3 regions of the Salipaludibacillus sp. HK11 genome follow, and region 2 is predicted to be linked to each of the others. Evidence: riboswitches for the same ligand, from Rfam matches in the RefSeq annotation. Region 2 holds a riboswitch; each other region holds the start of a gene.

Region 1 (10,774 bases), 980 kb from region 2:
TCCAAGTTTCTGACGTCTTAATTAATACAGTGGGAACGAAAGGTGTCGTTGCCCGTTATGGTGGCGAAGAATTTGTCGTTTTGTTAGAAAAAACGTCTCTGATAAAAGCTTATGAAATAGCTGAGAAATTGAGAGAAGTGATCGAGAGCTATCATTTTGCCGTAACAGAAGATCTAGGCGGTGGAGAAAGAAAAACAGTTTCTATCACGGCGAGTTTTGGTGTTGCTGTAAAAGAAGATGAAGAAGAGTCACCAATTTCTGTTTTAAGAAACGCCGATCGTGCGATGTACACAGGAGCAAAACAAAAAGGCAGAAATAAAGTTGCACAGTATTCGTAAGGAAGGAAGAGATCTGTGAAATAAATAGATTGATTCTCGGTTTGATTATTGCTTACTTGTTCTTTCAATGGTTTAATGAAAGTATAAGATCATTTATAGTTATGGAAAGGATGCGATTGAATGATACAATTAATCATTGCATTTATTGGAATTTTGATTTTAATTCCTATTCTACTAATATTGCCTTCTGTATTCACTAGACTTGCAACGCTTTTACATATAATCATTTCATCTCTTTACTTTTTACTTGGAATATTATTGATTGAGCATTTGCATTGGAGTATTGTAGGCGGAATGGTTGTCTTAATGCTTATATTAACTGCGTTCCTATTCGCTCAACGATTAGACTCACTCAAATTGAAAAAGAATGAATTGGAATATTGATTGAGATGTCTCTCTAATGAAAGAGGTAATTCTATGAATAAATGGAAATGGTTTATGTCTTCCTTGATTATTATGGTAGGAAGTGTTATTTTTTTATCAATATTTACATACTCAGGAAGTCTTGTCTATTCAATTTTGCTTGAAGAAGAGCGATTTGAATCGGAAACAAAGATTGCAAATATGGATATAAGTAATTTAAATCAAGAAGAGGCTACGTTAGAATTACAAAATGAAGTCGAAAATTGGAAAGAGAGCCATAAGGTAGAATTGCGATGGTTCGATAAAACACTAACGTACCCAATGGAGGGGTTAACTTTTTTAGTTGATGAATCGATAGAGGATTTGATGATCTCAGACGAGAGGAATGATATTTTTCTTGTCCAATCGTCGCAGCAACAACTAGTAGATATGTTGCAAGTGTTTGAGTTTTATTCGGATGTATCAAATGTAGTTTTCCTCGAGGGGATTTTAGATGATATAGAATCAGAAGTATCGACGCTTCCAAATAACGATGTCATGATTAATGTTCATGAATATTACTTTGAGGATCAATTAAATGAAGATACTCTCTCTTCAACAACTCGTTCATTTGAATCGACGCTTCTAGAAGCGTGGATTGATGATCTATCTTTGATAACGATTGCTGCTGACAGTCGCTTTTCGATGAGGGAATCTTTGGATGAGGCGCAGATTCATTCTTTGACTGAAAAGCCCCTCTCTATTTTGACTTCTGCTATTTATGAGACGTTACTTCATAGTAATTTTAGTTTGATAGAGAGAGTTCAAAATGATTTGATAAGTGATGATATACCTATTGGATTCGATGTGAAAATGTCTCCTGAGCATGGTGATTTAGTGTTTAAGAACCCTAACCCTATTGAATACCAACTTCAACTTGAGTATTCAAACAATGAGTTATCTGTTCAACTTGTTGGGGACCCGTTTCCTTACTTAATCAGCGTCGATGTTAAAAAAGAAGATAGTATTAATCCTAAAACGATTGTTCAGTATTCTGACGAACTTTTAAAAGGGGCGACAGAGGTTGTTGAGTATGGAGAAGAAGGATTAAACTACGAGTTGGTTCGTTCGATGACCAGTCCAGTATCTGATGAAACTGAGACTGAACTAATAGCGGAGGACTACTATACGCCGGTTCATCGTGTTGAAATCCATAGTCGGGATAATTTAGTTGAGAAATCAGATAATATCATGGATTCTGAAAACGATGAATTCATAAGTGGACCAGCCAAGGGAAATGATGAGGACCAAACGCCAACGGACGGTTCAGACCAGTCTTCGAATAGTTCTAGTGACCAAATTTTATCTGACTCAGAAGGTAATTTCTTGAATGATGAGATGAATCAAAATACAGCCACTAACGATGATTATAATGAAGCTGAAACTTCAGGTACACAAGGTGAAAATGGTGGTGACGATGGCGAACAGGAGTCGATTGATGGATCGATGAATAACGATCAAGCTCCACCAGTTTTTCCAAAATACGATGAAGACGGTCACCCGATTAAAGGATATTAAAAAGAAGGCATCCCTTATGGGGTGCCTTCTTTTGGAATCTATTTTTCAATCATACTATTTTTCGCGAATAGGATTTTTTGTAATGATAGTATCAGGACTAACAATCGTGTCTTCTTCATCATCTTCTAAATCAGGGAAAAAGGGGAGTGGCAATTCTAACTCTCCGTAAGTAACAGAAGTTCCTCCGTCAGCTTTGAACGTATCAGAAATAACAGCACCGGAAATTTCTCCGCCTCCTTCTAAAGAGAACTCTGCATTAGGTGCGAAAAACAAACTATTATTATATGACCCACCGGAAATAGTAACTGAACTTCCGCCAGTAAAAACATGCCCTTGAAAACCACCGCTAGCTGTCAAAGTGATATTTGTATCTTCACCATAGAAGGAACCAAATATTTTTTGATTTCCAGCGAGTATCAGGGTTTTAGGAATGCTGTCACTTCTCTTTAAATAGATATTTAAATCATTAATATTCCCATTATTATTTATTGTACTTCCACTGCCCATGGATATATTACCAGTGACATAAAAGGTTAGGGATCCATTTCCACGTAACTCAATGTGGCCATTTTGTACATTTAGATGATCTACTAAAATAACCCGGTCCTCGTTACCTGTATCAATAATTAGATTTCGATTTGAATTTATAATTATTTCAGGCATATAATAGCTATCTGTCATTTCGAATATATAGTTATGAGCTAAATAATGGTTGATTCGAAGATTCCCGTCTTGAAATACTTCGTGTATATTGTGTCCACCAGAATCGCTAATTTGTTTGTTAGGGTGTGGGGATAAATTGATTGGAAAAGTCGGAAAAGATGGTAATTTATAGGTTTTATCTAGATTTGCTTTTGTATTTCCATTAATGTTTGCACCACCACTAATTGAAATACTACTTAGAGGAGCATTTGTCCCTACATCTCCATTTATTGTTGCACCTCCACTAAGCTCAATTAATCCATTTGCAAAAATTGCAGAATCATAACTTATTGACTCACCACCGCTGTTTTTTTCGATCCATTGAACGTTAAATGAAGACTCGACGGTTCGTTTTCGATCTCCAATCACACCTACCGATTCAATAGGGTAGCTATGAACACCTTCAATATTATTCGTTTTATTTTCAACTTTGACATTGATAGTAGATTTAGGAGTATGCCCAAAGGATTCCTGAAATGTGTCATCATAAGTACGTGGAGTGTTTTGCTCTTGTTGAAAGAAGTTTTCAACTTTCGATAAAAACTCGCCTTCATTTGCACTATCTAAGTACAAATTAACTATTTGAGGCTCTATTTCGTTTAAAAATATTGTTATTCCCGAGTCTGCGATATAATAAGAAGATTGATAATCTCTTTCACCTGCATTGAGTTTTAAATTAGTTGCAGTTAGTGCAAATAGGCTTACAGCAGTGATAGACATAACAGTCAACAATATCAATACAACTATTAAGGATATTCCATTTTGATTTGTGAGTGAGCGTATTATTATATTATCTTTTGACAAAAGTATCACCTACTTTCTAGTATAGATCTCGGTGCTAAACTGAGTCTTTTTCCCATTCGTTAATTGTGTACTTTCAACGAAGATTTCTAACTTTCCATCATTGTGTTCTTTAACCCAAAAGTTCCCAATATCCTCAACGAAGTTTATCTCATTTTTTTTTATCGTGTTTGTTGATTCATAAAACTCGTATGAGACTTCGTTCATTTCAATTTTATGGAATTTATCATCATTTCCTTCTTCTAATAGTACAATTTCTTGGGCTTTCCTAATTTCTTTTGTAACTGTGTTCAATACTAAACGAACATTAGATTGATGTTCTATGTGTGTTGTTTGATGATTAGATTGGTTTATAGAAAAAAGATGGATAGAAGTTATTATGAATAAAACCATAGAGAGCAGTGTTATTGATACAAGTAATTCAATTAGTGTTAATCCGTTAGATGTTTTCAATAAATTTCTCATAATGTTAACTCTCCCATGTAACATAATTCTCCATTTTTGCTTCTAGTTTATTTTTACTATTATCTTCATAAATAGATATCACGATTTGGGTTAAATTAGAATCATTTACCTTTTGTATTTCAATTTCTCCGAAATATTTGTCAGTTTCAATTAAAATGTTATAACTTGTTTCGTTATTACTAATCAGAGAGTATTTCGAATCAGTATTTAAAAATGATATGGCTTCATCAAATGTATAAGTTTCACTTATATTATGAATGTCTTCCATATGAGTCTGAGCAAAATAGGTTGCATCAAGAATTGTATCTGAATGATTGATAGATTTAGTAGTTTGAATAAAAACAGACAAAAATGGAATGACAACAATCGAAATAATAACTATAGAAACTAGAATTTCTATTAATGTTCTACCTTCTTCGTTAGTATATAAATGATCCATTATTATTCTAATTTTAAACCACCACCTAATTTTTTATATCAAATAAATAAAATGGATAATAAATCTCTGTTTTTATTTGTTAAATTGCTTTATTTTATCCTATTATACATTATAATAGGTATATATAGTGGATTTTAAAAGAATCACTTGTGAATATTGACCTAATTAAATTCAAAATAGAGAACTATTATAATATATTTAGTAGGAAGAAATAAAAAACTAAAGGTGGTGGGCATGTGAAAAAATCACGAAAACGCTTAGGAGACCTCCTCGTGGATACTGGTTTAATCACTGCAGACCAACTTTCACAGGCACTTAAGCATAAAACAAACAAACAAAAATTAGGGGATTCTTTACTTCAACAAGGTTTTATTACGGAACAGCAGTTAATCGAAGTATTGGAATTTCAACTTGGTATTCCCCATGTGAGTTTGTATCGTTATCCGATCGATCCGAAAGTGACGAGTATGATCGCGAAAGAAGTAGCAATAAGAAATTTCATTATGCCCCTAAAACGTGAAGGGGACAAGCTCTTTATAGCAATGGCTGATCCAATGGATTACTTTACTATCGATGATATTCGATTATCGTCGGGGTTTCAAGTTGAAGTAGCGATTGCAACGAAAGATGACATTGTTCGTACAATTCATAAATACTATGATTTAGATGAGTCTCTCGAAGATATGATAGATGAAGATGATATGCAAGCAAAGTCTAATGAAATTAACGAATCTAGTGATGCAGATTCACCGATGGTTAAGTTAGTAAATCAATTGCTTTTAAGAGCAGTGCAAGAGAGAGCTAGTGACATACATGTTGACCCACAAGAAAGTAAAGTGATGATAAGGTATCGAATTGACGGTGTTTTAAGGTCAGAACGGACAATACCAAAACATATGCAAAATATGTTAACTGCTAGAGTGAAGATTATGGCGAACTTGGATATTACTGAAGCACGTGTGCCTCAGGATGGACGGATCAAAGTTAATATTGACTTTCATCCAGTAGATTTACGAATATCCACGTTACCAACAGTTTATGGTGAAAAAGTTGTCATGCGTATCCTTGATTTAAGCAACTCTTTAAATGACATGGAAAAGTTAGGTTTTAGTGAAACGAATTTAAATCATTTTAAAGGCCTTCTTGAAAATCCAAATGGAATAATTTTAATTACTGGGCCTACAGGTTCAGGTAAGTCCTCGACGTTATATGCGGGGCTTAATCGGCTAAATACGGAAGAAGTCAACATCATCACTGTAGAAGATCCGGTCGAATATCAACTTGAAGGTATTAATCAAATTCAAGTTAATACGAAAGTAGGCATGACATTTGCTAACGGTTTACGTGCTATTTTACGGCAAGATCCTGATGTGGTAATGGTTGGTGAAATTCGAGACTCAGAAACTGCCGAAATTGCTGTTCGGGCATCGTTAACTGGACATCTTGTTCTTAGCACGATTCACACGAATGATGCAATTAGTACGATTAATCGGCTCATAGATATGAAGATTGAACCATTTCTATTGGGGTCTTCTATCTCAGGCATTTTATCACAGCGTTTGGTTCGTCGGATTTGCCGAGATTGTAAGACATCTCGAGAAGTCACGGTCCGAGAACAAGATATTTTTTCACGTCGTAACTTTGATGCGACTCATGTTCACTATGGAGAAGGGTGCCCGACGTGCAACATGACAGGCTACCGTGGAAGGTTAGCTATTCATGAATTACTAGTCATTGATGATGAGATCAAATACATGATTATGAATGAAAAATCGAGTCAAGAGATTCGCGACTATGCTTTAGAAAAAGGGATGGCTTTTCTTGTAGACGATGGGTTACAAAAAGTAATTCATGGACTTACGACGACGGAAGAAGTACTTAGAGTAGTGACAGAAAAGTAGGTGACAGTCATGGAAGAAAAAATTAATCACTTATTAAAAAAAGCCGTTTCGATTCAAGCATCTGACCTTCACTTAACTATCGGAATGCCACCTGTGTTTCGCATCAATGGTGATTTAGTAAGGATGGATAGCGAAGTGATTTTGCCGGATATGATGAAAGGGATGACCGAAGCATTATTGCCAGCGGATTATAATGAGACACTAAAAGAAAAAGGCGAAGTAGACTTTTCTTACGGTATTCCAAAAGTGTCGCGTTTTCGTATTAATGCCTATCGCCAGCGGTCACATATTAGTTTGGCGATTAGAGTGATTTCAACTAGTATTCCGAATTTAGAAGATTTGCAAATGCCGCAAATTTTAACTAAAATAGCTGAGAAAAAACAGGGATTAGTGTTAGTAACAGGACCTACTGGAAGCGGGAAGTCTACAACGTTAGCAGCAATGTTAAAACATATAAATGAAACGCAAAAGAAGCACATTATTACGTTAGAAGATCCAATTGAATATTTGCACAAGCACGGAAATAGTATCATTGATCAACGGGAAGTAGGCAGTGACACCATGTCGTTTGCGAATGGTCTTAGAGCTTCGCTTCGACAGGATCCAGATGTAATCTTGGTCGGTGAGATGAGAGATTTAGAAACGATTGCTACAGCGATTACGGCTGCAGAGACCGGTCATTTAGTGTTTGCTACGCTGCATACGTCTAGTGCGCCTGCGACAATTGATCGAATCATTGATGTATTTCCACCAGGCCAACAAGCGCAAATACGAATTCAACTTGCTAGTGTTTTAACAGCAATTATCTCACAGCGCTTGTTTCCAACTGCAAATCGCCAAGGAAGAAGAGCAGCTACAGAAATCTTAATTAATAATCCGGCAATTTCAAACATGATTCGAAGTGAGAAGATTCACCAAATCCAGAATGTCATGCAGACGAGCCGAAAAGAAGGTATGAATACGTTGGAAATGTCGATTCAAGAATTGCTTAATCGAAAAGAAGTCAGTCATGAAGAAGTTTATCCGTACTTGCAGGAGAGGAATGGCTAATGCCTCAATTTAAATACAAAGGAAAACTAAAGAATGGCTTGAAAAAAGAAGGAACGATTTCAGGACAAACGAAAAAGCAGGTGATTGAAAAATTAAGGACGCAAGGATTGGCTTTAGCTTCGATTGAACAAATGGAATCGACGTTTTTAAATAAAGACATTTCAATAGGGAATCCAGTGAAATTAGAAGACTTCGTGATGTTTCTGCGACAATTTTCTACTCTATTAAACTCTGGTGTGTCATTAAGAGATGCAACAGCAATTCTCGCAAAACAAACCTCTAGTAAAGCACTAGGGAGAGCACTTGATCAAATTGAAGACGAACTAGTCACTGGCCGCGCTTTCTCAGATGCAGCGGCAGAGCACAAAAAAGTGTTTCCTGTGATCTTTATTCATATGGTGCGAGCGGGTGAAGCGAGTGGGGCCTTAGATGAGACATTAGATCAATTGGCGCTTCAATTCGAAAAGCAGCATGAAACAAGGCAAAAAGTCAAGGCGGCTTTGGCCTACCCTGCGATTGTAGGCGTTGTTGCGATAGCTGTTATCATTTTCTTGTTATCATCGGTGGTGCCAACATTTGCTTCGATGCTCAGTGATGTAGGAGGTGAGCTTCCTGGTATCACACTGTTTGTCCTAGGAGCAAGTGACGTAGTTGCACAATTATGGTGGTTAATTATTCTCTTGTTTGTTTTAGTAGGAATATCACTTTGGGCAGTGGTGCAAAAGCCAGAGACGAAATATTATGTCGATTATGCATTACTGAAACTCCCGGTATTTGGTCCGTTGTTGCAAAAAGCAGCACTTGCTCGAATGACGAGAACGCTGAGTTCATTATTTTCTAGCTCAGTACCAATTTTACAGTCTCTGCAAATGGTCGAGCGTGTCGTTGGAAATGAAGTAATATCGCGCTCGTTAAAACAGTCACGTGATGCTCTTGAAAGTGGACAACGATTAACAGAACCAATGAGGAAGCACTGGGTTTATCCACCGCTCGTTGTGCAGATGATCTCGATCGGTGAAGAAACCGGATCACTCGATCAAATGTTGACAAAAGTTGCGCAGTTTTATGAAAAAGAAGTGGAATATGCTACTGATAAGCTAAAGGCATTGATTGAACCAGTTATGATTGTCTTCCTTGCAGTAATTGTCGGAACGATTGTGATTTCCATTATCGTCCCAATGTTTCAAATTTACTCAGAAGTTTAATGAGATAACAATGGAGCAATGAATTTTGACCATTATTTGGGCACTTAGGTCAATTGGAGCGAGTAGTGCAACCGGCCAAAAAATATAGGCGTTGCAAATAATCTTGATGTTGACAGACATTGGAATTGTGTAAAGCCAAAAAATAAAACAGAAAAAAGGAGAGAAACAAACATGTTTAAAAGAATGTTGAAGAATCAGAAGGGTTTAACACTCATCGAGTTACTAGTTGTCGTCGTCATACTAGGAATCATCGCAGCAATTGCGATACCTAGTGTAGGAGGGTTGATTGATAATTCAAGGCAAGATGCTCATATTGCCAATGCACAACAGATGATTAGTTCAGCTAGACTTTATGATGCAAGTAATCCAGGTGAGGATAGTGTAAGTTTAGATGATTTGGTGGATGGAGGTTACCTTGAAGAAATAGAAGATCCATGGGGGGGAGGATCTTACAATGATGGTACGGTCTACATGGGAGATGATAGCAATGAGAATAGAGTTTATAGAGTTTATCTTGCAGATATAGAAGGGGATTATGTTATTGGAGAAAACAATTTTGGAGGAGCAATACTCGCGTCCAATTTAGACAGAAGTTTATTTGACTGATTGGATAATTAAATCTTAACAGGTTCAACAAATCCCTCCTACTGGGAGGGATTTACATATAAGAATTTGAAAAGTATTATTAATTACTACTACATTTTTCTTTTCTCAAGAAAGGACGTCTACTCATGGAATTATTTCTTCATTTCTATTTATTTCTTGTTGGACTCGTTTTAGGCTCTTTTTATAATGTTGTCGGTCTTCGCGTGGCGAAAGGGACTTCGATTGTCAAACCACGTTCCCATTGTCCAAACTGCGAAAAGACATTGACATGGATAGAGCTTATTCCCGTCGTTTCCTTTCTTTTTCAAAAAGGACGCTGTCGTAACTGCCAGTCGTCTGTTTCAGTTAAATACCCATTTTTCGAACTGACAACGGCATGTCTTTTCACGATTTCACCACTCATGGTGGGATGGTCAAAAGAATTGCTGGTAGTTTTAGTATTCATATCATTATTAGCAATCATTTCGATTTCAGATCTGGAAATGATGCTCATTCCCGATAAAATCCTCTTATTTTTTCTTGTTTTATTAGTGATTCTACGATTGATTGAACCACTTTCCCCTTGGTGGGATAGTTTAGCTGGTGCTGGATTTGGTTTTACTCTTTTTCTGCTTCTTGCTATTGTCTCAAAAGGCGGTATGGGTGGCGGAGATATTAAACTTATGGCAGTGATCGGTGTCGTCTTAGGTTTTCAAGGCGTTTTACTGACAGTTTTTCTTTCATCTCTGATCGGTGCGGTTTTTGGGATTGCAGCCGTTATAATGAAAAAAGCGCAGCGGAAAAGTTCTATTCCATTCGGGCCGTTTATAGCAATCGGTGCAATGGTCAGTTATTTTTATCATGAGGCTATTTTTCATTGGTACATCAATGTATTCATGTATGGAGGTTTTGTATGGGGGCTATCATAACAGTTGGAAAAAAGGAGCAAGTGAGTTTTCAAATAAAAGATCATGTCTTGCGCTGTGTCGTGACGAAACAGCCGGCGGTAGATACGGTCGTTAATTATTTTGAGAGAGTTATCCCTGAAGGTGTTTTAGAAAAAGGTAAAATTATAGATGAAGATAGTTTTGAGATGATACTATCTGAGTGTGTGACAGAGTGGAAGCTTAAACGTAAAGATATTAAGTTTTTAGTTCCAGACTCGTCTATTTTCTTTCGCCAAATAGACGTCCCTAAAGATCTATCAAAAGAAGAAATTCGAGGATACATAAACTTTGAGATTGGTTCAACGATTCATTTACCATTTGATGAAGCGTACTTTGATTTTTTCTTGTTGAATGATGAAGCGGAAAGAGAAATAAAACAAATTCTTTTGTTTGCTGTTCCGGAACAGTTAACCAACAAATA
Region 2 (10,774 bases):
TAGCAAAGGAACTGGCTTTTACATTTCAGAAGATGGACATATTATGACGAATGAACATGTTGTAAGTAATGACCCACAACCTGTAGTGACATTTGAAGATGGTGAAAGTTTTCTTACGAATGTCGTAGAAAAAAATGAAGAGTCGGATATTGCAATTCTTAAGATTGACCCCGGCGATTATTCTCCACCAGTATTAGAGTTTGAAGAAAATTGGGAAGTAGGTTCACCAGTTTATGTTATTGGTAATCCACTTTTCTTTAATTATATTGCAAACGAAGGTAATCTAATTGGCACAACTACATTCCAAAGCAGAGCCCAGCCTGTTATTATGCTCGATGCACCTATCTATCAAGGTAGTAGTGGAAGTCCCGTTATTAATGATCAAGGATATGTCGTTGGAGTCGTTTATGCTACAACAAGAGTGGAACATGAGGGTTCAAGGACAAAAGTAGGACTTGCTATTCCTCTCGAAGATTTAGTTGAATTCATGGACTATACAGACTAGCAAAATACAAGAAATCCAATCGAAACTCGGTGAACTAACATAACATATACTGTAAGTTATTATGATAAAGGCGGGTGATTCAATGTCTTTTATTCTTATTGTTGTCATGTTTGTTTTGTTAATCATCGTCGGGATTTCATATATGAAGTAACTTGGATCACAATTTAAACGAAAAAAAGTAGTTAATCATGTGACTGCTTTTTTTTGTTTTATTTAATAATTTTAATGATTTTCTTCGATGAATAGATAAAAAGCTGAAAGCGTTCTATAAAAAAGCTAGATTTTTTTTAAAATACTGTGTAACATAGAATATATGTTGGATGTCAGACATCAAATATATTTGGGGGACTTTAAAATGAAAAAAATTGGCGTATTAACAAGTGGAGGAGATTCTCCAGGTATGAATGCCGCAATACGTGCTGTTGTGCGTTCCGCTATTTATCATAATATTGAAGTGATGGGAGTCAATCGAGGGTTTCAAGGTTTAATTGATGGTGACATGACTCAGATGGAAGCGTCTTCTGTTGGAGATATTATTCATAAAGGTGGAACGATGTTGAAATCGTCTCGTTGTGAAGAGTTCAAAACTTTAGAAGGTAGAAAAATAGCGATGAAGAAATTACAGGAAAATAACATTGATGGACTTGTAGTTATTGGTGGAGATGGCTCATTTCAAGGTGCGAGGGAACTAAGCAATATGGGGATTAAGACGATTGGGATCCCTGGTACGATTGATAACGATTTAGCTTATACAGATTATACAATTGGATTTGATACTGCTGTTAATACAGTTTTGGAAGCGATCTCTAAAATTCGCGATACATCAACCTCTCACGAAAAGGCAACAATTATTGAAGTGATGGGGAGAAATTGCGGGGATCTCGCTCTTCATGCTGGAATAGCTGGTGGAGCGGAAATAATTATAACTCCTGAAAGACCAGTTGACATGGATGAAATAATTAAAAAATTGAACGATGGAAAAAAACGCGGGAAACTTCATCACATTATTTTACTCGCAGAAGGATCAGGCAGTGCTTCAAATTTAAAGAACCAATTAGCAAACGAAGCAGGGGTAGATGCAAGGAAAACAACGTTAGGTTTTATTCAGCGAGGTGGCGATCCATCATCATTCGATAGAATTTTGGGTAGTAAAATGGGGGTGAAATCAGTTGAACTGCTCATTGAAGGAGAAACGAATAAAGTGATAGGAATAAAAGATAATCATTTATTTTATATGAATATTACAGAATCTTTAGAAGTGAACAAAGAATTCGACAATGATTTGTTTCGTTTAACTGAGATACTTTCGATTTAATGACTAAAAAATTACACAGGCCATTGCCCTTCAAGTTGAGACACAAATTGGTAAATCCATAAGTCCAGGGGCAATTCTTACATATGCGAAGTAACAAAAAATAAAGCATGATTTTTATCATCATGCTTTAGTAGTTTTTTAGTAACAAAATTCACCTATAACAGTCTACCCATCCATATCGAATAGTTTTAACTGTAGCATCCGTTCGATCAGATGCTTTCATTTTCTTAAGTAGAGCACTAATGATTGTTGAAACGGTAGATCTGGCAAAATGCATTTTTTCAGCTATTTCTGAATTACTATGCCCATCTAAAAGCAGCTGTAGAACTTGATGATCTCGATCGGATAAATCAATTGAAATTTTATTTTTATTTAATATAAATTGTTTAATAGGTGTAGAGAATGACTTTTTGTGTATCAAATCTTTACTTAATTTTTTGTGCAACCCATGTTCTAAGATTACATCATGTTGTGCTAATCCGTCCATAACAAAGTCAAAATTATCTGTTAGAAAAGGTATCGTTACAATTCCATTAACGGGTAAAAGTAAAAATTTCAATAAGTCTGTGTGGAGTGGGCCATCAACGATGAGAAGATTTATAGACTGTTCATCGCCACATTTGGTCTGTTCTGCAAGAAATTGTTTTGTTTGATCGTCATAACCTTGTATACTATAAAAAGTCAAATTTCTTAAATCATTTTTAGCGGGAACTTTAGTTTTGGACTCGTAGATTTCAATAAGGTCGCTCATTTCTTTCTTAACCGAATCTGAAATTAAGTTCATTGGATCGTTAAATACAAGAGAATTTCGATCTTCTTCTAGGACCTTTACATTCATTTGTAACATGAGTGAACCTCCTTGTGTATAGTTTTTTCACTATAGTGAACTATACAAAGTCAGCAAACTGCCTCAATAAAGGAGCGAAAAAAAACACCCCTGTAACAGGATGTTCTCCTGAAACGGCAACTGGCTGGCGTAGCATTGCTTTAGCCCCTATAGTTTTGCGTCACTGTGTTTCCACAGTTTTGCCACTTACGTTTCAATTGTCAATTTAGTGCAAATACGATACCTAAGAACTACTACTATTAAATTTTACAACAATTATCTACAAATTTCAACAGAATTCTTATTTTATTGTAAAAGAGAGGGAATTTCCTATACGTTATGTTACTTTTAATACCCCTTAGTCAATAAAATAAACAAATTTTTATCAATAATACAGGACTTTTAAAGATAATCAACTTTCATATAAAAAAGACCACTGATTAATAGTAATCAGTGGTCTTTTTAGTATTACTTTGAATTCAATCTTTTTTTCTTCAATATAAAATGAATGAGCATAAATGCTAAATAAAGTAATATAGCAAAAATAATCCAATTTGAATATTCAATAGAAGCGTTGAAACCTGTTACTATAAGCATTGAAGCTAGCAATGCAGTTATAATAGTTCCATACTTTGGAATTGGCACTTCTTTTAAACTAGGGATTTTCAATTTACTGACCATCAAAACACATAACAATGTATAAATGACAGAAATAGCTGCTTGGGGAACGATAAAATTAAAGATTGTTAATAGTGCAATAATACCACCTGCTGCAGTTATTGGCACTCCTGTAAAAAAACCTTTTGAAGATGTTGTTTCTTCATCTATATTGAATCTTGCAAGCCTAATCGCACCGAAAAAAGGGAACATACCCGCAATCATAAGACCTATCATTCCCATATTGGAAAAGGTAGTACCAAACATTAAAATAGCAGGAGCTATTCCGAAAGTAACAATATCCGCTAAAGAGTCTAATTCTTTACCAAAAGCGGTTTCTACATCAAGTTTTCTTGCCATCCAACCATCCATACTATCTAACATCATTCCGATTAAGATGAAAATCGCTGCGTTTTGGAAATCACTCATGAATGCTGATCCAATAGATAAAAAACCGAAAATTAAATTTGACATCGTTATGCCATTAGGTATGTTTCTTCTTAACAAATGATCACGTCCAATCGAATCCTTTAATATCATAAACTGAATATTTTAAAAAGTATTTTATAGAATATAAACACATCCATTAAATTATACCTTTTTACCACTATTTATACAATTATCTAGTATAGATAATAGGAAGATCTAAAGCTTTAATTTTGCCTCAACATTAAACTTGCACTATTGTTATATTAGGAATTTATCGATTTTTGCTGACTAAAACTTAGCCATCGAATAAAATAGTGTTAAGAGGACAATAAATAATAAAAGGCTTTTATACGATTTACATCAACAGATGATAAATATTGTGATAGAATAGTTCAAAGATGATGAATTATGGAGGGGAAACATGAGCAATAATAGAGATTTATCAAAGATGAAATTATTTACACTGAATTCCAATCCACCTCTCGCTGAGGAAATTGCAGAGCATATGCAAGTTGAGTTAGGTAAATGTTCAATTAAACGTTTTGCAGATGGAGAAGTTCAGATGAATATTGAAGAGACGATAAGAGGTTTTGATACATATCTAATCCAATCAACAGCAGAACCAGGTAATGAATACTTAATGGAATTACTTATTATGATTGATGCTTTAAAGAGAGCATCAGCGCAGACTATTAATATTGTAATCCCTTACTATGGTTATTCAAGGCAAGATAGAAAAGCTCGATCAAGAGAGCCTATCACAGCAAAATTAATTGCTAATTTGCTGGAAGCCGCTGGTGCGACTAGGGTTATTTCGGTTGATTTACATGCTCCTCAAGTTCAAGGGTTTTTCAATATTCCCGTCGATCAGTTAAATGTTAATTCAATTATTGCGAATTATTTTCTTGAGAAAAAACTACAGGACATAGTTGTTGTTGCACCTGAAAATGCTGGAACGTCAAGAGCAAGAGCGCTAGCAAATAAACTTGATTGCCCAATTGCGTTTTTGGATAAGCAAAGAAGTGATGCTCCGGACGCAGTTCTTGGTATTAATGTTATTGGAGATATTGAAGGTAAGACAGCAATTATCATTGATGATATGATTGATACAGCAAGAACAGTAACATCTGGAGCACTTGCTTTGATGCAAAATGGTGCGAATGAAGTTTATGCGTGTTGTACTCATGGTGTTCTGTCCGAACCAGCTGTTGCACGAATTCGTCATTCGCAGCTAAAAGAAGTTGTAATTACAAACTCTATCTACCAAACGGAAGAAAAAAGGGATGAACGAATTACCTCTCTTTCTATAGGTGAGTTATTAGCCGAAGGTATCTTACGAGTTCATAATAACGAATCAGTTAGCTCATTATTTGATTAAGAAATAGGATTAATGTTTACAAGATTATATTAAGGGAGACAATTATATTATAATGATTGTCTCTTTTTTAAAAAACCTGCGCCTAAATTTTCAAAGGCACAGGTTTTTTAAATGTTAACTAGCTTTATTCTCTTCTGCTTTTTCTTCTTGACGTTTCTTTCTAAACTTCTTCGTTTCATTTACAACCACACCTGAGAGTAGTAGTAGGGCAACTAAGTTAGGAAAGGCCATAAGACCGTTCATGACATCTGCGAATCCCCAAACAACATCTAGGGAGACAACAGCACCAATGAATAGTGCAATAACAAATGCAATTCGGTAAGGCATCGCAGCTTTAATACCAAATAAATAGGTGAAACATTTTTCACCGAAGTATGACCAGCCTATTATTGTTGAAAATACGAAAAATAACAATGCAATTGCAACGATAATACCACCAAAACCTGGTAAGTATTGCTCGAAAGCCGCGGAAGTTAACTGAGCAGCAGAATCAAAATCATCTGCTCTTTCAAACACCCCACTCATTACAAGTGCCAAACCAGTAATTGTACAAACAATGATTGTATCAATAAATACTTGTGTCATTGAAACGAGAGCTTGCCTCGCAGGTAAATCAGTTTTCGCAGCAGCTGCGGCGATTCCTCCTGTACCAAGACCTGCTTCGTTGGAGAAGATACCTCGAGCAACCCCTTGTTGGATTACAGCCCCAACAGCACCACCCGCTACAGCCTGACCTGTAAATGCATCAGTGAATATTAGTGCAAAAGCACTTGGGACATCAGCGAAGTTACTAAGTACAATAAGCAAGCCTGCGCCAATATAAAAAATAATCATAACTGGTACGATAACACCAACAACTTTTCCGATACTTTTAATTCCGCCAATAATAACTAAAGCTACTAGAACAGCTAAGAATATCCCTGTTGCCCATACCGGAATATTGAAATTCTGACTTGCAACACCAGCTGCTTCATGAGACTGAACCATATTTCCTATCCCAAAAGCAGCGAACGCAGCAAAAGCAGCGAAAATGACGGCGAGCCATTTCAAGTTAAGTCCTTTTTCAATATAGTACATAGGGCCACCTGACATTTCGCCATTTTCATTTTCGACCCGGTACTTAACTCCGAGAATAGCTTCAGCGTATTTCGTCGCCATCCCTACAAAAGCGGTAATCCACATCCAAAAAACCGCACCTGGCCCACCAACAGCTACAGCAGAGGCAACCCCTGCAATATTTCCTGTTCCTACTGTTGCAGCTAATGCTGTCATTAATGCTTGGAAATGAGAAATATCTCCCTTAGATTTTGTGTCTCCTTTCTTAAAAACTAATGATAATGCATATGGCAGTTGTCGAAATGAAAAAAATGTTAAACGAATAGTTAAATAAAGTCCAGTTCCTACAAGTAAAAAGATTAATGGTAAACCCCAAACGACGCCACTTATTTCACCAATAATATTTTCAACTGTTTCCACTTGTCCCTCTCCTTTGTAAGTAGATTATGGAGCCTTAAAGATTAAGAATATTCTATCATAAATACGCGTAAATAAAAGTTATTTTATAAAATAATTCTTTATATAGGTAATTATGCTAATTTAAAGGTTGACTTGTTCGTTATTAAGAATTAATATGGAGATTATAAGATTTTGTCTTATAAATATTAAGGTTTATTTCATTTTTTAACTGCTATACATAAAGAGAGGAGAATTGTATGAATGATTTAGAGAAAAAAGAGATAGAAATAAAACCTATTTTAGAAGTTATAGTAAAAAGGTTGTGGATTGTTGTTTTATTGACGATATTCTTTGGTGGGGCAGGTACTTATTATAGTAATAGCACTCAGCCTGATCCGCTCTATTCAGCGACTTCAACTATTATTGTTGAAGAAAATGTCAATATGAATACGATGAAAGTCTTTATTACAGAACCTATTGTAATGGAAGAAGTAGTGAAAAAACTGTCTTTAAATATCTCAGCTTCTCAATTAAGTAATCAAGTTGAAGCAATTGACTTAGAAGATTCACAAATAATTCAAGTTAGTGTGATATTTGATTCTCCAGTAAAAGCGTCTCTAATAGCGAATACAATAGGTGATGTCTTTCCAGAGGTTTTAAATGAGAGGTTGGGTTATTCTGAAGTTGGATTGTTATCAGAATCTCTTGTTCATAATTCAATGAGCCCCATTAACCCTCCTAATAACAGTCTAAGTTATGCGAGTTTTGCATTAGGAATGATTATAGGAATAGGTGTCTCATTATTACTTAATAGTATAGATAATAAAATCAGGACGGAAAGGGAAATTGAAACGCTATTAAAAGTACCAGTTCTTGGCTCAGTATCTAATACCAAAAGAATACCTTACGTAAATAACATATTCAAAAAAAAGTCATCCTTGAGAGGTGAAACTATTGTTTAAAAAAAACATGTGGGAAAAATTACTATTATTTAACAACAAGTCGGAACCAAGACTATGGGATGATTATCAGCAAATTAAATCAAATATTGAATTCACTTCATTTAGAAAAGGGTATCAATCATTTTCAATCATATCTCCGCAGTCAGGAGAAGGTAAAACAATGGCTAGTTGTCATTTAGCTATGATTTTTGCGAGCGAGGGACACAAAGTTCTGCTAATTGATGGCAACCTAGCAAAACCAATGCTTCATCATTTATTTGAGGTAGATAATGGGCAAGGGTTGAGTAATGTACTTGTTGGTCAATTGAAACTTTCAGACGCAATACTTAAAACACGTTTCTCAGGACTAAATGTATTACCATCAGGGCCTGATTCTAAATATTCTAAAACGATGTTTCAGACATCAGCAATGGAATCACTTTTAGATGAAGCGAAGACTTCTCATGATTATATTTTTATAGATAATTCATCTGCCCTCGTTGGTAATACAGGTAAGCTCATATCTTCAAAAAGTGATGGGACTGTTTTAGTTATAAAGGACAAAAGAACGGATATAGATGAAATGATAGAGGCAAAAATTGCACTTGAAGCATACGAGGTAAATATTTTAGGAGTTATATTTATTGGAAAAAAGCTACCTATGATGAAAAGGGTATTCAGTTAATTTTTTTACACTTTTTCGTTCGTTATTGAGAATAGTTTTAGGTGATATCTCCTTACCTTTATAAATCGGAGGTACTCGATTTTACTGTGGGTTTGAAAAAACCTTAGACGCTAGTCGTCAATAGTATGGTGTGAGGAAGGGTTAAATGCCCGATTTGTTTTATTTTTACTCCATGTAACCTTATGCAAAGATTACATGGAGTAAAAATAAAATATTTTTTTAAAAATGAATTGGATAAATAACATTACTTATAATAAAAGGGGGATATCATGAGTAATAAAAGAAGAGTTTCATTTTTTCTCATTTTGGATTCTATCCTAATCTTATTTGCATTCATTTCAAGTTTCACGATTATAAATGAGCCATCCATTTATTTTAATACAAATTTTTGGTTTTCTAGTACGATTATTCTATTTAGTTATCATTTAGTTTCATATTTATTTAGACGTAACAAGAAAGTTTGGGAATATGCTAGCGTAGGAGAACTTCAAATAATTTTAAAGACGCTCAGCTTTTCAATCTTATTAAATGCAGTGATTCAACAACTGTTATTCTTTCATATTCAATATAGAATTCTTTTTGTAACTTGGCTATTGCAAATTGTACTAATTGGTGGAGCAAGGTTTTGGTGGCGAATGAGAAAAGAGAAGTTATCCCATCCAAATAATCAAAACGTCAAAAAAAGAACGATGATTGTTGGTGCAGGGGCAGCTGGAACAATGATTGTGCGACAATTATTAAATAATAATACATGTGATCTATTGCCAGTTATATTTGTAGATGATGATCTAAATAAACAAAAATTTGATATTTGCGGTATACAGGTAGTAGGAAAAATAGAAGATATATCAATATTAGTAAGTAAATATAATATTGAAAACTTAGTGATCGCTATTCCTTCTTTGAAAAAGCAACAGTTAAATAAGATTTACAGAGAATGCTTGAAAGTAAGAGTGAAAACGCAAATACTACCAATGATTGAAGATCTTATCACCGGTAGAACTTTTGTTAGTCAATTTAAAGAAGTAAAAGTAGAAGAGTTACTTGGTAGAAAACCCGTTGAACTAGATAACAAAAGAATTTCAAGTAAAAAAAATAGAAAAGTTGTATTGGTAACCGGGGCAGGTGGTTCAATTGGTTCTGAGTTGTGCCGACAAATCTCAGAATATTCACCCAAAAAATTAATCCTGTTGGGGCACGGCGAGCATAGTATTTATTCTATTGAAATGGAACTTATTGAAAGTCTTAAACAAAAGGGAACTCAAATCATAACTGAAATTGCCGATGTTCAAGATATTAAAAGAATCATGAATGTATTTTTCGTTACACCTTCCGGATGTTGTTTATCATGCTGCGGCGCATAAACATGTCCCACTAATGGAAAGAAGCCCTGAAGAAGCCTTGAAAAATAATACTATTGGAACAATGAATGTAGCAAAAGCTGCAGATGAGGAAAAGGTAAAAACATTTGTACTTGATATAGGTAGACCTTTTAAAATTATTGATTTAGCTAGAAATTTGATTGAACTTTCTGGAAATTCAATTGAAGATATCTCAATTAGATTTACAGGAATAAGACCTGGAGAAAAACTCTTTGAATAACTATTGAATGAAGAAGAAATAGAGGATAAACAAATCTTCCCTAAAATATATTTGGGTAAAGCTTCTACGATTAATATAGATAAAATTAATGAACTTATTCTTAGTTATTGGCTTCTTGATAAAGAAATATTAAGAAATAAATTGCTAGAAATAAGTAAATGAACTTCAGATATTAATAAAAAAAAATTATTTCAGTAGAGGCCAAAAGTATACCGAGAAGCAGATATACTTATTTAGTTTAAGAATGAATATTGTCGGTCTAGTGTAGAAGAAAGTAATCAAATAAAGGAAGGAGGCGTAATTTATGTCGAAAAAAATATTATTTTGTGCAACTGTAGATTATCATTTTCAGGCATTTCACTTACCTCAAATGCAATGGTTCAAAGAACAAGGCTGGGAGGTTCACGTTGCTTCCTCTGGAGAAATGGAATTAAATTATACCGATAAGAAATATAAATTATCTATCGATCGCTCTCCATTTAGATTTACTAACATAAACGCATATAAGGAATTGAAAGAAATTATTGCTTCTAACAATTATTCGATCATTCATTGTCATACTCCTTTAGGAGGTGTTATTTCTCGTCTTGCAGCTAGGAAAAGTAGAGGTGAAAATGGAGCAAAAGTAATGTATACTGCTCACGGTTTTCATTTTTCTAAAGATTCACCTATATCTAATTGGCTACTTTATTATCCAGTGGAATTTCTATTAACTTTTCACACTGATTTACTTATAACAATAAATGAAGAGGATTTTAATTTTGCAAATAGTCGGTTACCAGCTAAAGAAATCAAACATATTCATGGTGTAGGGATAGACATTGCAAAATATAAAGCTGTGGATGAAAAAAAGAAAATAGAAGGAAGAAAATCGTTGGGGTATAACCCAGACGATTTTTTATTGTTTTATGGCGCAGAATTTAATAAAAATAAAAATCAAAAATTACTTATTAAAGTGATGAAATATGTCAAAAAGAAAAA
Region 3 (10,774 bases), 1.5 Mb from region 2:
AAATATAAATGCTATTAGCGTCCACATAATTAACGTATGTACCCACATCGTCTACACCAAATCCTTTTGTCAAAAAATAAATTAAACCACTTGTTCCCCCTGAACAGTGGTTTAATGAATCTTTAATAACCTATTTCCGTCAATCCTACAACAAGCAAAGCTTCTAGTTCTTCTTGCGTCAAACGATCCATCACTTTTTTCTCTAGTTCGACTTGTTCCTGCACAGTAAGACCTCTAGATGCTTTAGTTGTAATCTCTCGAATCTCTCCGAAAGAAAATTTACTGACCAAAAGTTTCGTTGCTTCTTGTTTTGTTGAAAAAGGTAGCTCTTCTTTTTGAATAGAAGATTCTTGAAAAGATTGAATTTCTCCTCGATATTTTTCAATTACCGCAGAAACTTGCGGATCATCTATAATTTCGTTAATTACTTCCTCAGTTAATAATTCACTTGCCACTTGGTCTATCATTTGATCAGATGCAACAGTTAAAAAATAACGGTAACCTCCATAAAGAAGCCCAATAATAATAACGATAAAAATAATTGCTTTTTTCATTTATTACTCCCTTTCGAATATCAATCATTACGAATACTATCATTATATACGGAAAGGAATTTTTAGCAAGGAGCCTTTTCATCCACACTAAGTTAAAGTATTATTTTCTTGGTGTAGTGGTAATCTAACTGTAAATTTAGTGCCTTCCCCTTCTTTACTTTCAACTTTTATATCACCATCATGGTCATCAATGATTTGATAAGAAACCATCAGGCCTAAACCGGTTCCTCGTTCTTTCGTTGTAAAGAAAGGTTCTCCAACCCTCGATAATAACGATTCTGGAATTCCACATCCTTCATCGATAATATCTACTACAGCATATTCATTTTCTTTTCGTAATTCAACAATTATACTTCCACTTTCCATCGCTTCGATAGCATTTTTGATAAAATTCATAAAAACTTGCTTTATTTGATTATTCGTACAATAAATATTAATCTTTGAACCATCTTCCTTTTTCTCAATGTATATATTCTTTATTATGGCTTGTGTATTTAGAAGAGTGATAATATGATCTAACAGACAATTCAATGAACTTACTTCTTTATTGACTGTTTGTGGCTTCGACAAAATCAATAACTCATTTAATATTTGTTCGATTCGAACAAATTCAGAATTCATAATCTCAAAATATTCAGGTTTTCCTTCGCCACTTATTTCAATTAATTGAAGGAATCCTTTCAATGAAGTAAGGGGATTTCGAATTTCGTGAGCAATCCCTGCGGCTAATTGCCCCACAGCAGAAAGTTTCTCTGATTGATAAAGTAGTTCTTCAGATTTTTTCTTTTCAGTAATGTCTCGAAAGGTATATACCTTCCCGACAATTTTACCCACTCCTGCAATTGGAGTCATTACGTATTCTATAATGATCGGTTTACCATCTTTTCTAAAAATAGACGCATTCGCCACTCGAATGATCGACTCTTCTAAATTCTTTTCATTATTCGATGTATCTATCTCAACTTCAGAGCGATTGAGTAATCTGTCTTCTTTGAACATTTTGTTAACAATCTCTGGCGTTAACTCTTCTATTTTATATCCCGTCATTTTCTCTGCTGCCCGATTCCACATAACGACATTCGACGAATCATCAAAACCAACAATTCCATCCTCAACCGAATTAAGGACCAACTCATTCGTCTGAGAAACGGACAAATATTTTTCAAGACTATCTCGTTCGGCCGTTACATCTTTAATAATTCCGTATACACCAATAATATTTGACTGAACAATGATAGGTAACGTTGTAATAAGTACATAAAATGGACGATTAAATTTCTTTGAGAAATTCAACTCAGTCGCTTGCGGTTTTCCATTTTTAGCAAAGTAAAATAACTCTTTAACTTTTTTCTTCATATCGTTCGGAAGAAATTTAAGGTAATTACTACCTAAAAATAATCTCTCCTCAATTGGAAATAAATTCTTAAACGCCGTATTAATCGCGAGGAAATTCCCATCTAAATCAATAGAGCAGACTGCGTCTGGATGCTTTTGAAACAGCGTTCGATAGCTTTCTTCAACAACTTCCATTGCTACATGCTTTTCAGTAATATCTTGCATAATAACAAGTAATCCGGTTTCCTTTGGGTAGGCCTTAACATGAAACCACGTATCAAACTTAGGTTCATATTCATCAAATTCAACAGAGGTATTTTTTAAATGTGCATGATGATAAGCTTCATAAAATAGTGTCTTAATTAAATGAGGATATTCATTCCAAATATCCTCCCCTAAAAGAATTGACCGATCTTTTTTTAACATTTTTTCTGCAGCTTGATTTATGTACTCAAATTGCCAATTCAGATTTAAAAAAAGGATACCTTCTGAAAGTAGATCCATGGTTTGAGAAAATGAGTCAACTAATGAGTCAGTAGTTGACTCATTTCCTCCCATAATTGAACCAATACCATTTGCAAATTGATTACTCTCGTATGTGCACACTATCTTCACCTCATTATCTTTCAAATCTATTGGCAACTTATTCTTATCTTACCAAATAATTGATCATTTTTTCTGTTTTTTTTTAAAGTCTTGACTTTTTTTATCTACCTGACTCCTCATAAAATGATAAAAAACACGACTATTCGTAGATAGCCGTGTCATACTTTGTTGAATTATAGTCCTGCTGATCTTTGCAATCGTTTGGCTATTTCTTTGAAATCCTCTTCTGAGACACCTGGAGCAAACTCTTCTGGAACCTCTTCCAAATCAGGGATTGGCCCTCCGTGTGGCGCTCCTTTAATAACTTCAAGTTGACCGCCATCCGGATGATTTCCTTTCCATATTTGGCTGATTTGTTGATAATCTTCTGGACTAAATGTATAAAGTTTCCGTTGGGACCCTTGCGCTTCAAACTTTCTAGCTGTATCAAATTTACGATTATCTAAATCTGGGATCGGTAGCATTTTCTTCATATCGACTCCCGTCATGATCTCTAATGCTTTTGCATATGCAAGCACATGGACTCCACCTCTAACAAGAAGATAACCTATCATCTCACGAGCAACAGGGTGATCAGTCATTTCATATACTCTCATTTTATGAGTCCTAGCTCCGCACTCAAGGAAAAAATTATGAAGTAAATCAAGTACTAAGTTTCCGCTATTAAAGACATTATCACCTGACCAAGGTCTACCCATCGAATCTCCTGGAAGAGAAGTTTGCGCCGTTTGAATGAAGTGATAGGAATTTCTTTTGTCTTTCGCATTTTCCATAGGCGCAATGTTCGGATCTCCTGGAAACGTCGTACCAGTAATCATTAAATTAATCGTGTTCGATACTAATTCCACATGCCCAAATTCCTCGGCCGTAATACTAGCAATTAATTCATAAAACGGACGAAATTTCTTTTTTTGCCTGAAATTAAATGATTGGAACATATAGTTATTTAAAGTAGACATTTCACCATACTTTCCACCAAGTAATTCTTGAACCGCTGCAGCTGCATTCGCATCAGGGCTTTCGGGCCTAGGCAAATCAATTAAAAGCTTATCCATCCTCAAAATCATTTATTAAATCCCTCCAGATGATCAAGATAATCTCTCTTCACTACTGTCTAATATCTACATATCATCTATATGATGGGAAGGACTTGACCTAATACTTCTATTAGAAAAACTTGGCTTGTCGCCAAGTCCTTCATGGCGAAAGCCTTAGTTTATCTTATACTTTAATCCTTTAGCGAAGTTAAACATTCTTAAAGTGTAATTTAAAAAACCTAACAGATTCATTCTTTCACATCAATAACAATCGATGTATTATAGTTATGGCTCTCAGATTCCTCACCAGCAGATGTGAGAAAGTCTGCTCTTAATTCGATTTCATATTCTCCCACTGGAAATCCTTCTTCTACCATAAATATTTGAAAAAATTCATCGTATTCATCTGCAGCATGATTGTCTATTCTTTTATGGAATTCTTCTTCATACCACTCATTATTTTTTAGGAGTGTCATTTCCAGCACTTCATTCAAGAAATAAGGGATTTCTACTCCTCTATTCACTTCGATCACTTCAAAGAAAAATGGACTTTCAGAGTGGGAAATTTCTATTTCGGCATTTTCACCAATGTATTTTAATTTTCCTCTTACATCAACTTTTTCCCCTAGTTTATACCTTGCTTTTTCTGAGACAAGTCGCAATACAAATTCTCCTGCTTCTGTTTCAGAAACGATCTTTTCGGATTCAATAAACCCTTCAAGATCACTGTCATTCTGACCATCTTCGCTCTTAATAGAACACCCAATCATAAGAAGTGATGTCAAAAATAAAAGCGACAAATATTTCTGATTCATCTGCAACTGCCTCTCCTCTCTAAATCCATTAAAAGCAACTAGCAACTGTCAATAAAAAACTGCAACGTGCGAACCCATCTTACTTTTTCAATTTCACTCCCGTACCATAGACCATCACTTCTGATGATCCTTGCATAATGGTGGAAGTTGTATAACGGACGTTCACGATTGCATCTGCACCTAATTTTTCAGCACGTGAAATCATTTCCTTTTCAGCGATGTCTCTAGCCTCATTGAACATTTCTTCGTATTCTTTCATTTTCCCACCAACTAATCCTCTTAATCCTCCAACAATATCTTTTCCAATATGTTTCGCTTGTACTGTATTTCCTGATACCACACCTAAAGCTTGAACAATTTCCATACCTGCAATCTGTTCTGTATTCACAATTATCATCTTTGTTCCTCCTTCGTATACTTTGATAATTGATTTACGAAAATAACCGACAAAAGTTTCCTTTTTTTGTCGCTGTTTAAGAACAATTTAAAAAGTGAATATTAAATGGAATGTTTTTTAGGGCGCAATTTTCAAGAATTACTTAATAAATTTCATCTGTGACCACTTATGAACATCAACTTGCTTGTTCAGATTGCGCCGTTTTACAATTAGCCTTATAATATAAGTAATATGGAATTATCAGGAGGGATCAGGAATGGATTCATTCAAAAAAATGAGTAAAGAAAATAAATGGCATTTTTTCATCATTACAAGCATACTAGTTAGCTCTATCTTAATAGGGATTTTTGTAGGACAAAATGAAGCGTGGTTTATTGAACGTAATTTCACTGCAGGTTACATGTCTGGGTCATTGCTTGCGGCAGTTTTACTTTTTGGTCTTTATCGTTCTGTGGCTTTTTTTATCGAAAAGAACCCCAAGAGTGAGTAGAGGAATTTACTCTCCCCACTCGTTAATTTGGGAAATGGATTGCAGCTTACAACAATTCAGTTGAATTCTATAATGATAGAAAGTTATTTTAAAAATGTTTTTTAGAGCAATATAAAACAACAAAATTCCTAAGTTTCCCGACTCCCGTGATTTTTTTCGTATAGAAAAATCCGGATTTCTTCAGGTGTCACCCCTTGCTCTAATGCCGATTTTATTAGCAAGGCCCATTCTTGTTCTGAATTCTCTTCACTCTTAAATGTTAGCAAGAGGTTATCCTCCTTATGCACTTCATTAGAGGCAACTATGCAACCCTAGGATTTCCTCCTATTCCCTTAGATACATAGTTTTGCGTCCTACATTTTAATAGGTTTGCCTTTTCTTAATGAGCAGCGGAATTTTTATTCGTTATAAAGAACGAATAGCGATCAAATACTCCATCCCTTCTAAAATACCTCGAATTAAAACACTTAATAAACAATCCGCCTCCTTTTTGTTCTATATTACGAACCGTTAATTGAATGATAATATTTTTATATTATGATGTAAATAGATATAAAGACATAATAAATTAAATAGATATATTTATTATTGTTTATAATAGTTAAATTTATAGGTAATTAGATATGTATTTTATATAAAAAGATGATCTGCATTAATACAGATCATCCTTTTAGAAAGTTAATGTATAAATTCATGCTGATTTTTTTGAAAAAACCACTTGAGTGATTGATAAACATCCGCTTTTTCTTTCAAAACGTAATATCGGAATTTCGGATCATTTATTTTCTTATATACACTTAAAAGAGTCGAAGTTCTATTATATTGGTTAACTTCTCCATATCCAAAAAAACTCGATATTTCCATTAAATCTTGAATGTACTGCGTACATCTCTTATTATCAGAAGTTAAATTGTCTCCATCAGAAAAATGAAAAGGATAAATATTATAGCTAGATGGAGGATACTTAGCATCTATTACCTCAAGTGCTTTTCTATACGCAGATGAACAAATTGTTCCACCACTCTCACCCTTCATAAAGAAATCATCTTCCGATACCTCTTTAGCCTCTGTGTGATGGGCAATAAAAACAATTTCAACAGTCTCATATTTTGTCCTTAAAAACCTTGTCATCCAGAAGAAAAAGCTCCGAGCCATATATTTTTCGAATCTTCCCATACTTCCAGAAGTGTCCATCATTGCTATTACCACAGCTTTTGATTCTGGTTTTTCTTTTTCTTCCCATGTTTTAAACCGTAAATCATCGTTATAAATCGGTGCAACACTTGCTTCACCTTTCATCGCATTACGTTTCAATGCTTCGAGGATTGTTCTCCTTTTATCTACATTACCCATTAATCCTTTTTTACGAATATCATTAAACTCAATATCTTCGATTATGGTATTGTCTTCCTCTTTTTTCTGCAAATTTGGTAATTCTAATTCTCTAAATAGCATCAATTCCAATTCCGCAATTGAAACCTCTGTTTCATAATAATCTTCTCCAGGCTTATCCCCAGCTTTGTCTCCTTTTCCTGGTTCTTTTTGTTTACTTCCATCTCTCGCAACAACATCACCTATCTTACTGTTACCATCACCTTGCCCTACATGTTTATTCTTCTCATAATTATAACGAATTTTATATTCATCTAATGAACGAATTGGAACTTTTACAACATCGCGACCATTTGACATTACAATGCTTTCATCACTAACTAAATCTGGTAAGTTTTTATGAATCGCATCTTGGACTTTTTCTTGGTGACGTTGCTGATCTTGGTAACCTTTCCGGTGGAGGGACCAATTCTCCTGAGAGACAATATAATTTTTCCCCGAACGGTTTATCATCCGTTTTCCCTCCTTCATGTTATTATATATATGATTAACTTCGATCTCTCTTAGTCTATCCTATGCAAAATGGACAGTTAGTTGTCAAAATTCTCAACATTGGAAAAGCCTATCTACAAACAATTTAAATCCATCGATACTACTAACCCGGTAAAGTAAAAACTCCTGCAATAACATTGCAAAAGTTATCAAAATAGTCATTATTTAAATTAAATGTCCTTTATTTTCAATCGATTCCTCGTTAAAAAAAACGTATTTTTTTTGGTGGCCAAAAAGCCATGTTTGCTTTTCCTACAATTTCTTCTATAGGTATAAATCCAATATGACGACTATCGAGACTATTTCTCCGATTATCTCCTAAAACAAAAACATACCCTGGTGGAACTTCCTTTTCACCTGTTATTTCTAGTAAATTAAAGTTTTCAGTGAATAATCCATTATCATGTGCTTCTTTATGAACATGTAGGAAATCCTCTTCGTGGGACACATTGTTAATGTAGAGAGTATCATCAACATATTTGACTACATCACCAGGTAGTCCAATAACTCTCTTAATATAATCAGAATCTTCCGTGGCATGAAATATAATTAAATCAAATCGATTAGGTTCATTGATTTCATAACCAATCTTGTTCACTATGATTCTTTCACCATCATGAATGGTCGGCATCATCGATTGACCATAAACGATATAATTTGTGAAGAGAAACCCGCGGACGAGAAATGAAATAATGAGAACGATTACAGTGATTTTTAGGAAAAGCCATGCTTTTTGTTTCCAAAGCGACCTTTTTTTATGAAAATCTCCCTTCACTTCAACTTTCACATTCATTTTTGTCTCCTCCATTTAGATATCAAAAGACAACGGATCTACACTTTAATAAAAACCAAAAAAGTTCCTATTTCAAACTAATATTTACAACACTCGAAGTCATGAAATCAATATTATATTTTCCTATGTAAGCTTAGGTTTTCAGTACAACTGAGATTTTTGGGGGTTACAGTTATTTATAACAGTAGTAGTGATACTTCTATAGCTTCACTTGCCACGGAGAAGTCTTCGCCATGATATATGCATTAATTGCAAAATATCCTTAAGCTTAAGAGAGAATATCTTGTTTACCAGTTAATTTTGTTATTCTTATCCAATTATTGAGAAGCTACTGGAGAAACAACCCCCAGTAGCAATTTACTGCTCTTATCTATTCAACAAACTTCCGACGTATTTTAGGAGATCATTTGCAGAGGTACTATTATAACCGTGTTCATCTATTAATCTTGCAATTACTTCGTTTACCTTCTTTAATTGGTTTTCGTCAGGAGTTTTTGTCGATGTAGTAATTTTCACGACATCTTTTAAATCAGCAAATAACTTTTTTTGGATTGCTTCTCTGAGCCGGTCATGTGACTGGTAATCGAATTTTTTTCCTTTCCTCGCATATGCAGAAATCCGTATCAATATTTCCTCTCTAAAAGCTTTCTTTGCATTTTCAGATATGCCAATTTGTTCTTCTATTGACCGCATAAGTTTCTCATCTGGACTCATCTCTTCTCCTGTTAATGGATCATTCATTTTATTTTTGTTACAATACGCCTCAACGTTATCTAAATAATTATCCATTAGTGTTTTAGCAGATTCTTCATAAGAATAAACGAATGCCTTTTGTACTTCTTTCTTAGCCATCTCATCATATTCTTTTCGAGAAACAGAAATAAAGTTTAAATAACGCTCCCTGTCTTCTTTTGAAATCGAAGCGTGTTGATCCAAACCATCTTTTATTGAGCGTAAAACATCTAACGCATTAATTGATTTCAATTCTTTTCGAATAATTGCTGATGAAATCCGATTAATAACATATCTAGGATCTATCCCATTCATGCCTTCATCACTAAATTCTTTCTTCAACTCTATGACATCTTGGGAGTTAAATCCTTCGACATTTTGTCCGTCATATAACTTCATTTTTTTCAACACATCAACATCACTTTTTTGTGAGTCTTTAATTCTCGTTAGCACTGTAAATGTAGCCGCTACTTTCAGTGCGTGAGGAGCAATATGAACTTGGGAGATATCTGATTCTCGAATCATTTTCTGGTAAATTCGTTCTTCTTCACTTACCTTTAAATTATATGGAACCGGCATGACAATAATTCGTGAATGTAATGCCTCATTTTTCTTATTTGATATAAACGATTTATATTCTGCTTCATTTGTATGAGCGATGATCATCTCGTCTGCCGAAATTAACGCAAATCTACCTGCTTTAAAATTCCCTTCCTGTGTCAAGGAAAGTAAATGCCACAAAAACTTTTCATCGCATTTTAACATCTCTTGAAACTCCATAATTCCTCGATTTGCTTTGTTTAATTCTCCATCAAACCGATAGGCACGTGGATCTGATTCAGAACCGAACTCAGCTATCGTTGAAAAATCAATACTTCCAGTTAAATCTGCTATGTCTTGGGATTTTGGATCAGAAGGACTGAACGTTCCTACACCTACACGTCTATCCTCAGATAAGAAAATCCGTTCAACCAATACATCTTCAATACGTCCTTCATACTCCTTTTCTAATCGCATCACATTTAATGGTGAGAGGTTTCCTTCAACGCGAATACCAAACTCCTGATAAAAATCTTTACGCATATGATGTGGAATAAGATGTATAGGGTCCTCATGCATTGGACAACCTTTAATCGCATAAACAGCCCCTTCATCCGTTAGACTATATTTCTCTAACCCTCTTTTTAACATCGTCACAATCGTTGATTTTCCTCCACTAACTGGACCCATTAATAATAAGATTCGCTTCTTTACATCTAACCTCCTCGCTGCTGAATGGAAATATTCTTCCACTAACTTTTCAACTGATTCCTCTAAACCAAAAATCTCATTATCAAAAAATAAATATCGTTTTTTTCCACCTTCTTCTGTGACTCCTGCATGTTTAATCATGTTATAAACACGGGAATGAGCTGTTTGAGCCACCTCAGGCCGTTCTCTTAAAATCTCCAAATAGTCGGCAAAAGTTCCTTCCCATTTTAATTGTTCCTGCTCCTCACGATGCTGTTGAATTTTATGAACAATATCCATCGTATCCTCCTTTCAACATCTACCCATGTAATTAATCCAATGAAGGTATGTTTCATCTTATGCATTCACCTAGAAAACGATGTTTAAAACAATCGTAAAGTAGATCTTACAACTGTAATTTTCGTGTCTAATTGAATGATAAGTAAGCAAAAAACTAATTTGAAATGAATTATAAAAAAAAGTCACTTCCAACCGGCTCAAGATCAGAGTAGAATGAAGCTATAACTTCAAGAGAGTGTTGTGACATATATGAAGACAATTATTGGGAATTTATTTATTTTAATATTTATCAGCGTATTTTCCTTCTTATTTATGGAAACAACAAGGGAATTTTCTGCAGCTCAATCGCTTCACGAAGTGTTGGATAAATCGATTGAATTAGAAGAAATAATATTATCAAATAACAGTGTTGTTCTTGACAAAGATAACAATCTTATTTCAGATATCTATTCAAATGAAAATCGCATTGAGCTTCCCTTTGATGAAATACCCTCTATTGTTATAGACGCATTTATCGCTGCTGAAGATCAATCATTTTATGAGCACCCTGGTTTTGATATGACAGGTATTGCTCGTGCTTTTTTTGTAAATCTAAATAGTC

What was found. A riboswitch is a leader RNA that binds a small molecule or an ion and turns the genes downstream of it on or off. The one in region 2 is predicted to bind cyclic di-GMP.
Region 1: it holds a riboswitch for cyclic di-GMP, as region 2 does, so the genes downstream of both, ACM26V_RS10470 (competence type IV pilus major pilin ComGC) here and ACM26V_RS05705 (response regulator transcription factor) in region 2, are expected to answer to the same signal.
Region 3: it holds a riboswitch for cyclic di-GMP, as region 2 does, so the genes downstream of both, sinI (DNA-binding anti-repressor SinI) here and ACM26V_RS05705 (response regulator transcription factor) in region 2, are expected to answer to the same signal.

Annotation. Positions count from the first base shown of each region.
Region 1 is NZ_CP181045.1:2,101,154-2,111,927, reverse strand. It holds gene ACM26V_RS10515 (diguanylate cyclase) at 1-338, shown strand, start outside; gene ACM26V_RS10510 (hypothetical protein) at 459-722, shown strand; gene ACM26V_RS10505 (VanW family protein) at 756-2,258, shown strand; gene ACM26V_RS10500 (hypothetical protein) at 2,313-3,680, opposite strand; gene ACM26V_RS10495 (PilW family protein) at 3,774-4,226, opposite strand; gene ACM26V_RS10490 (prepilin-type N-terminal cleavage/methylation domain-containing protein) at 4,231-4,665, opposite strand; gene ACM26V_RS10485 (GspE/PulE family protein) at 4,902-6,566, shown strand; gene ACM26V_RS10480 (type IV pilus twitching motility protein PilT) at 6,576-7,616, shown strand; gene ACM26V_RS10475 (type II secretion system F family protein) at 7,616-8,821, shown strand; cyclic di-GMP riboswitch class II at 8,826-8,907, shown strand; gene ACM26V_RS10470 (competence type IV pilus major pilin ComGC) at 8,993-9,427, shown strand; gene ACM26V_RS10465 (prepilin peptidase) at 9,553-10,335, shown strand; gene pilM (type IV pilus biogenesis protein PilM) at 10,320-10,774, shown strand, end outside.
Region 2 is NZ_CP181045.1:1,121,238-1,132,011, forward strand. It holds gene ACM26V_RS05690 (S1 family peptidase) at 1-505, shown strand, start outside; gene ACM26V_RS05695 (hypothetical protein) at 612-656, shown strand; gene pfkA (6-phosphofructokinase) at 861-1,820, shown strand; gene ACM26V_RS05705 (response regulator transcription factor) at 1,972-2,667, opposite strand; cyclic di-GMP riboswitch class I at 2,780-2,861, opposite strand; gene pssA (CDP-diacylglycerol--serine O-phosphatidyltransferase) at 3,115-3,810, opposite strand; gene ACM26V_RS05715 (ribose-phosphate diphosphokinase) at 4,154-5,110, shown strand; gene ACM26V_RS05720 (alanine/glycine:cation symporter family protein) at 5,225-6,586, opposite strand; gene ACM26V_RS05725 (YveK family protein) at 6,823-7,527, shown strand; gene ACM26V_RS05730 (CpsD/CapB family tyrosine-protein kinase) at 7,520-8,191, shown strand; partial or broken gene ACM26V_RS05735 (polysaccharide biosynthesis protein) at 8,461-9,955, shown strand; gene ACM26V_RS05740 (glycosyltransferase family 4 protein) at 10,098-10,774, shown strand, end outside.
Region 3 is NZ_CP181045.1:4,836,307-4,847,080, reverse strand. It holds gene ACM26V_RS22970 (ethanolamine utilization protein EutH) at 1-27, opposite strand, end outside; gene ACM26V_RS22965 (hypothetical protein) at 123-554, opposite strand; gene ACM26V_RS22960 (PAS domain S-box protein) at 642-2,495, opposite strand; gene ACM26V_RS22955 (manganese catalase family protein) at 2,669-3,562, opposite strand; gene ACM26V_RS22950 (hypothetical protein) at 3,781-4,347, opposite strand; gene ACM26V_RS22945 (YbjQ family protein) at 4,427-4,744, opposite strand; gene ACM26V_RS22940 (hypothetical protein) at 5,001-5,234, shown strand; gene sinI (DNA-binding anti-repressor SinI) at 5,363-5,500, opposite strand; cyclic di-GMP riboswitch class I at 5,528-5,618, opposite strand; gene yhbH (sporulation protein YhbH) at 5,913-7,079, opposite strand; gene lepB (signal peptidase I) at 7,321-7,911, opposite strand; gene ACM26V_RS22920 (PrkA family serine protein kinase) at 8,278-10,173, opposite strand; gene ACM26V_RS22915 (transglycosylase domain-containing protein) at 10,423-10,774, shown strand, end outside.